DNA from 3 places in the Jeotgalicoccus saudimassiliensis genome. Region 3 is predicted to be linked to each of the others. Evidence: riboswitches for the same ligand, from Rfam matches in the RefSeq annotation. Region 3 holds a riboswitch; each other region holds the start of a gene.

Region 1 (2,267 bases), 380 kb from region 3:
AATACGCTGGTCATCGCACCTTCATCCACCATATTTGCATCCCTTGCCTCATCAGGCTTTCCGAGATTAATAATATAGTCATCATCCGTCCATTTATTCACAGCACCTTTAATTAACTGTCCCGCTTCTGTCTTTGATGCATAAAGTGCTCCTGCTGCGAGTCCCGCTCCAATAATAAACTTCGTTCGTTTACGCATGGTAAATCCTCCTTAAAAGATTAGTTCGCAACTGCCTTTATTTACCTATTCCCGTTTTAGAGCATGACCTAACAACTTTATGATGTTTCACACATTTGATACTCACTATTATAAATGGGTATAATTAATTAAATTGATTTATAAAGAGGTAGTTATATGAATATTAACGATGTAAAGCCGCCTGCAGAGTTTAAGTATTTTGAAGAACAGGTAACCATTCACAAACATTTTTCGTTTATATGCGATAACCGTATATTTTTTTCTAATACTGCTTTTAAAGATTTAAAGAATCATCATTATTCTTTCAGCATTGAGATATCTTCACCTGTTAATGCTCTTGGGCTTGCGACTGATTTTCATTTAATCGATAAAATTTACGATGAAGAAATCGGCATTAAGCTGGATAACTGCCTGCTTAATGAAACGCTTCCGGAGATGAATACGACAGCAGAAAACATATCTTACTGGCTGTTTGAAGAGCTTTCTGCACGTTTGCCGGAGAATGATGTACTGCTGAAAGTAACGCTGTACGAAAATCCGAGGCAGGGTGTTACGATTACTAAACAGATGACACTTCACAAATTCACATAAGTGGACTATGATAGTGATAATCAAATAATGAATTCACCACCACTGGGGGTGTCCGTACGGACTGAGATTGACCCTTATCACCTGATCTAGATCATACTAGCGTAGGGAAGTGGCATATTTTTATATGCACACCATTCCGTTAGTGGTGTGTTTTTTTGTTTGAAATTTATAACGGAGGCTTCATCATGAAAAAAGGAAACAGTTTAACACTCACTGATATTTTAATTACTGTCGTTATCGCACTCGTTTTCGCTGTTATTTATTCTTTATGGGACGGAATTTATACTATTCTGCAGCCGTTCGGACTTCACTTAAATGAACTGGTTTACGGCATGTGGTTTATCGCTGCAATTGTGGCGTACTTAATTATAAGAAAGCCCGGTGTTGCACTGATTGCCGAGTTTGCAGCGGCTTCCGGGGAAACGATTGTACTGCTGCAGTTTGATGTCTCGCTGATTATGTATGGTTTAATACAGGGACTGGTTTGTGAGCTTGTATTCCTGTTCTTCAGATATAAGAGTACAAGCCTGATGGCGGCAGTTCTTGCCGGTATAGCAGCTGCTCTGTCAACGCTGCCACTCGATTGGTATTACGGTTATCTCGGACACCTTGAAACATGGAATCTGGCATTAATGTTCTCACTCAGAATTCTCAGTGGTGCGATTGTAGCCGGCTGGCTGGGTCATTTGCTCTATAAAGCTTTGAAAGAAACCGGCGTCTTAAAGTTTGTCGGTCGAAGAGCTGATAATTCACATGAAGGATTATAATATGTCTGGTGTAAATATAGAAAAATTGAATTTAAAATTTCCGGAAGCACCTGCCAAGCTTTTTAACGATTTAAATATTTATATCGAATCAGGGGAGAAAGTACTGCTGCTCGGACCGAGCGGTTCGGGAAAAAGTACGCTGCTGAATGTCATGGGCGGATTAATTCCCAATGTTATTCATACACCGATGAAAGCTGAGATTCTCGATATTCCTGATGATAATGCTTATGTGTTTCAGGATCCTGATTCTCAGTTTACGATGCCGACTGTTGCAGAAGAACTCGCTTTTATATTAGAAAACAGAAGTATTCCAAAAGAAAATATGGAACCGATGATGCTGGATGCACTGAAGCAGACCCGACTCGATGTGCCTCTCGACTTAAATATTAATAACTTATCCGGCGGAATGAAGCAGAAGCTGTCTATCGCTTCCGCACTGCTGCAGAACCCAGATACACTGTTCCTGGATGAACCGACAAGTATGCTGGACGATGAATCCGCAGCTTCGTTGTGGAACGTTATTGAGCAGATTTGGGAAAAACGCACAGTAGTTATCGTTGAACATCGTGTTGATTATATTTGGGATAAAGTCGACCGTGTCATTCTGATGAATGGCGCAGCACAGATTATCCACGAAGGTATACCCAATGACGTTTTAAGACATCACAAAGACCTTTTAAATGAATACGGTGTCTGGCATCCGGAATCGTGG
Region 2 (2,267 bases), 1.3 Mb from region 3:
GGGCAGAGCGCGTGTTCCACATTCTCGATACACCTGCCGAAAAAGATGACGGTAAAATTACTGATAAAACGATTCGCGGGCATATCGAATTTGAAAATGTGACGTTCTCGTACAGTAAACAGCAGCAGAAACCGACGATTAAAAATCTGTCATTCGACGTGAGTGCAGGCGAATCGGTCGCATTAATCGGTGCGACAGGTGCAGGGAAAACGACTGTCATGCAGCTGCTCGCCAGATTTTATGAGACGGACAAAGGACGCATTCTCGTCGACGGTGAAAACATTAAAGATTATACGAGAACGAATATCCGTTCACAGACAGCATTCGTGCTGCAGGACCCGTATCTGTTCGAAGCGACCATCCGCGAAAATATCCGTTACGGCAGAATGGATGCGACAGACGATGAAGTAATTGAAGCGGCGAAAGTGGCTAATGCCCACGACTTCATTATGACGCTCGAGCAGGGTTACGACACTGTGCTCGATCTGGATGAGGGCTTTATCTCACAGGGGCAGAAGCAGCTGATTTCAATTGCCCGTGCGTTAATTACAGACCCGGCAATACTGCTCCTTGATGAGGCGACGTCAAGTATCGACACGATTACCGAGTTGAAGATTCAGGAATCACTCGAACGTCTGATGAAAGGGCGGACGAGTATTATTATCGCCCACAGGCTGAATACCATTAAAGCGGTCGACCGTATATTCGTGCTCGGGCAGGGAGAAATGCTTGAAGCGGGAACAGAAGAGGAGCTGCTGAAACTGGAAGGCAAATACTACGATATGGTCAATCAGTAAATAGACCGGTTGCCGGAAATTTTACAAGCTGCACAAACTTGAGTTAAGATGGAATCAACTGAATAAAGCACACCACTGGAGGTGCCCTTATGGGCTGAGAAACACTCTTAATACCTGATCTGGATTATGCCAGCGTAGGGAAGTGGCATAGATTCGTTATGCACACTCCAGGACTAGAGTGTGCATTTTTGTACTTTGACAAGCGAATCAGGAGATTTACATTTAATAAATGGGAGCTTTCATATATAATGAATGATATATAACAACTAAAAGGTGGAACTTCTAAATGTATACAAAGGATGAAATAATAGAAGAGGCGAAAAAGCTTGGTAAAATGATGTCTGAAACTGAGCAGGTCGAGTTCTTTAAAAAAGCGGAAGAAAAAATTCATGAGAATCAGGAAATCCGTGAAAAAATGGCCAGCCTGAAAAGTCTTCAGCAGCAGGCAGTAAACTTCCAAAACTACGGTAAGGAACGTGCTTACAAAATGACGGAAGAAAAACTTGCTAAAATCGAACAGGAATTAGACGACATGCCGCTTGTAGACCAGTTCAAAGAATCACAGGCAGGCGTGAACGAGCTTCTTCAAATGGTTTCGCACGCAATCAGCTCAACTGTAACGAGCGAAATTATCGAATCAACAGGCGGAGATTTGATGCAGGGCGAAACAGGTGCTGCAATCCGCAACAAGCCGAACCGCGATCCGGATCAGTTTAAATAAGCCGCATATTAAATGGTGTTGAAATCTCTTGATATAAGAGCATTTCAGCACCATTTTTCTTTTTTATTTAATTGAACTCATACGGCCCCATAAACAAACAGCACAGCCAGACTAAAAAGGAGGAACTACAATTAATAAACTTACTAAAAATATGACCTACACCGCAGCTTTCGTCGCTTTAAACGTAATTTTAAGTACAGTCGTTACGATTCCCATCGGCATTATCAGGGCAGCACCGGTTCAGCATCTCATCAATGTGCTCGGTGCGGTTTTAACCGGGCCGTGGGTCATCGTGCAGGCGTTTATCTCGTCGACCATCAGAGTACTATTCGGTACGGGTACAGTGTTCGCGTACCCCGGCAGTATGATCGGCGCGCTCGCGGCCTGGCTCCTGTACAAATACACTAAAAAGCTGTCGCTCGCAGCCATGGGTGAAGTACTCGGCACCGGCGTCATCGGTGCCCTCAGCCTGTACCCGCTCATCATCGTTTTAGAACTCGATGAGAGCCTGTTCACGATTGTCGCAGCAGCATTTCTCGTATCGAGCTTTATCGGTGCGGGGCTCTCTTTTATCATCCTGAAACAATTGGAAAAACACGGGGTCTTACTGCGGATATAAGCATGCACGCGTGTTATAATAATACGACAAGATTAATTTAGGAAGTGTTAAAATGCGGGAACCAACACCGATGATGAAGCAGTATTTTTCAATTAAGGATAATCATCCGGACAGTCTGCTTTTATTCAGA
Region 3 (2,267 bases):
TAATACCGCGTCGAACATGCTGATTGATAACATCGGCATTGAGCGGATTAACGAAGGATTTATGGCACTCGGTCTCCACGATACAACGCTTGCACGCAATTACTATGACACGACGGGTATTAATGAAGGCAAACGCAACTCAACGTCTGCCGCTGATATGTTCACATCAATGCAGTATGTGATTCAGGAAAATGACGTACTGCCTGAAGACATCAGAAAAGATTTCTTTGAAGTCATGAAAAAACAGCAGATTAACGACAGAATCGGCGGATTCTTTAATATCGATGAAGACCATAAAGATGAATTTATCGCCTCGAAAACAGGATCTGTGACAGCGCTCGAGCATGAATTCGGCATGATTCAGCAGAACGGCAAACAGTTAATCTTCTCGGTTTTCTCAGATAACTGGCCGTCCAATCAGGAAGGTAAGCATTTCCTGAATGAGCTGGGACAGATCTTTAAGAAGTATATGAATTAAATAAAACAAAAGAACCGTACGGCAGACTCCATTTTTAGAGCCTCCGTACGGTTTATTTTATAAAATATAGTTTACGCTGCTGCTTTACATGCCATCGCACATTCAAAGCATGCTTCTGCACACTTCTGGCAGTGCACGTGATTGTGCTTCTGACATTCGTTGCCGCACGCTTCACAAATTGCTGCACACACGCCGGCAAGTTCTTTAACAAACGGTGAGTTTCTCGTAATTGCCTGTTCCAAATATGCGCACATATCTGCGCATTCACGGTCCAGTCTGATACATTCCGCCATCATTTTTACGTCTTCTTCTTCAAGGCATGCGTCGAAACAATGATTACAAGCTTCCATACATTCGTGCAATGTTTTCAGTAATTGCTGATGCTGTTCGTGAGCCATTCATTATTCCTCCTTAAATGTTATTACATTCTGTTAGTTCCCTGAGCAAAATTTTTTAAACTGTAGTACAGTAGATATATGAACAAAATATAAACGGCTGGGGGCGCACTTTACGTGCTGAGAGATAAAATTATCGACCCTTCGAACCTGTAGGTTAGTACCTGCGCAGGGAAGTCTGAGCTGATATATCTGTATGTAATTTCAGCCCGGGCCTCTTCGCGGGGTTCGGGTTTTTATCGTCTTCAGCTGAAAAACAAAGGGGATAATATAATGAAATTTACCGACAGAATCTGGAACAGAGTTGAGGATATTTGGAATCGTTACCTTGAACATCCGTTTGTGAGCGGTCTTGGTGACGGGTCGCTCAATGTCGATAAGTTCCGGCACTGGCTGAAGCAGGATTATGTGTATCTGGTGGAGTATTCAAGACTGATGGCAATCGGGGCAGAGAAGGCGCCGGATCTTGCGACGATGAACATGTTTTCCGAGATGCTGCACGGGACACTATTCGGGGAGATGGCGCTGCACAGAAAGTACGCGGAAATGTTTGGAATTGAAGAGAGTGAGCTTCTCGAGACCGAGCCGTCTGCAGTGAACACAGCGTATACGAGTTACATGCTGAATCACGCCCAGCGCGGTGATGCAGCAGCAGTTGCAGCGTGTCTGTTGGCATGTGCGTGGAGTTATAATTATATCGGCAGAGCATTAGCCGATAAACACCCCGATCAGAATAATAATCCGTATAAACAATGGGTGGACACATACTCCGGTGAAGATTTCAGCGAGTTGAACGGGACAGCGATGACACTTCTGAATGAACTGGCAGAAGGCAAGCCGGAACGCGAGCTGGCACAGCTGGAGGAGATTGTTGTTAAAACGAGTCTCTATGAATATATGTTTTGGGATATGTGTGAAACGAAAGAAGAGTGGCCGGTTAAGTTTAAATGATGAAGAGTTATAGTGAGTCATAAGTTTTAGAAATTGTTAAGGTCCGGTAAATTGGATATATATTCATTTCATCTGGGGTATTATGTCAGTAACATCAAAGTTCAGTCTGAAATCTACTATATACTTTAAGGAGCTGGATCTTTAAATGAAGAAACTGTTAGCAGTAGGATCACTAGTCGGCGTATTAGCACTTGCAGCATGCGGAGGCGGCACAGAAGAAGAAGGCACTGAAACAGAAGAGACTGGAACTGAAGAAACAGAATCTGAAGGCAGCGGCACTGAAACAGAAGGCGGCGGCGGAACGGAAACTGACGGAGAGTAAATTAAAAATTAGTTGAATACAATAATGCCGCAGGTATTTGCCTGCGGTGTTTTTTTGTTCGAATCGGAATTAAAAAGAAGGATAAGGGTATATACATATCAAACTGATTAAAAGGAGAGAT

The links. A riboswitch is a leader RNA that binds a small molecule or an ion and turns the genes downstream of it on or off. The one in region 3 is predicted to bind thiamine pyrophosphate.
Region 1: linked by a shared signal. The riboswitch ahead of RZ44_RS07435 (ECF transporter S component) and the one ahead of tenA (thiaminase II) in region 3 are both predicted to bind thiamine pyrophosphate.
Region 2: linked by a shared signal. The riboswitch ahead of RZ44_RS02740 (YlbF/YmcA family competence regulator) and the one ahead of tenA (thiaminase II) in region 3 are both predicted to bind thiamine pyrophosphate.

What each region holds. Positions count from the first base shown of each region.
Region 1 is NZ_CCSE01000001.1:1,493,961-1,496,227, forward strand. Features, by position in the region: gene RZ44_RS07425 (hypothetical protein) at 1-197, opposite strand, end outside; gene RZ44_RS07430 (6-pyruvoyl trahydropterin synthase family protein) at 354-788, shown strand; TPP riboswitch at 823-913, shown strand; gene RZ44_RS07435 (ECF transporter S component) at 974-1,555, shown strand; gene RZ44_RS07440 (ABC transporter ATP-binding protein) at 1,557-2,267, shown strand, end outside.
Region 2 is NZ_CCSE01000001.1:561,039-563,305, forward strand. Features, by position in the region: gene RZ44_RS02735 (ABC transporter ATP-binding protein) at 1-797, shown strand, start outside; TPP riboswitch at 865-955, shown strand; gene RZ44_RS02740 (YlbF/YmcA family competence regulator) at 1,084-1,518, shown strand; gene thiW (energy coupling factor transporter S component ThiW) at 1,670-2,137, shown strand; gene mutS (DNA mismatch repair protein MutS) at 2,190-2,267, shown strand, end outside.
Region 3 is NZ_CCSE01000001.1:1,878,211-1,880,477, forward strand. Features, by position in the region: gene RZ44_RS09320 (serine hydrolase) at 1-478, shown strand, start outside; gene RZ44_RS09325 (four-helix bundle copper-binding protein) at 550-876, opposite strand; TPP riboswitch at 966-1,065, shown strand; gene tenA (thiaminase II) at 1,147-1,824, shown strand; gene RZ44_RS11340 (hypothetical protein) at 1,970-2,146, shown strand.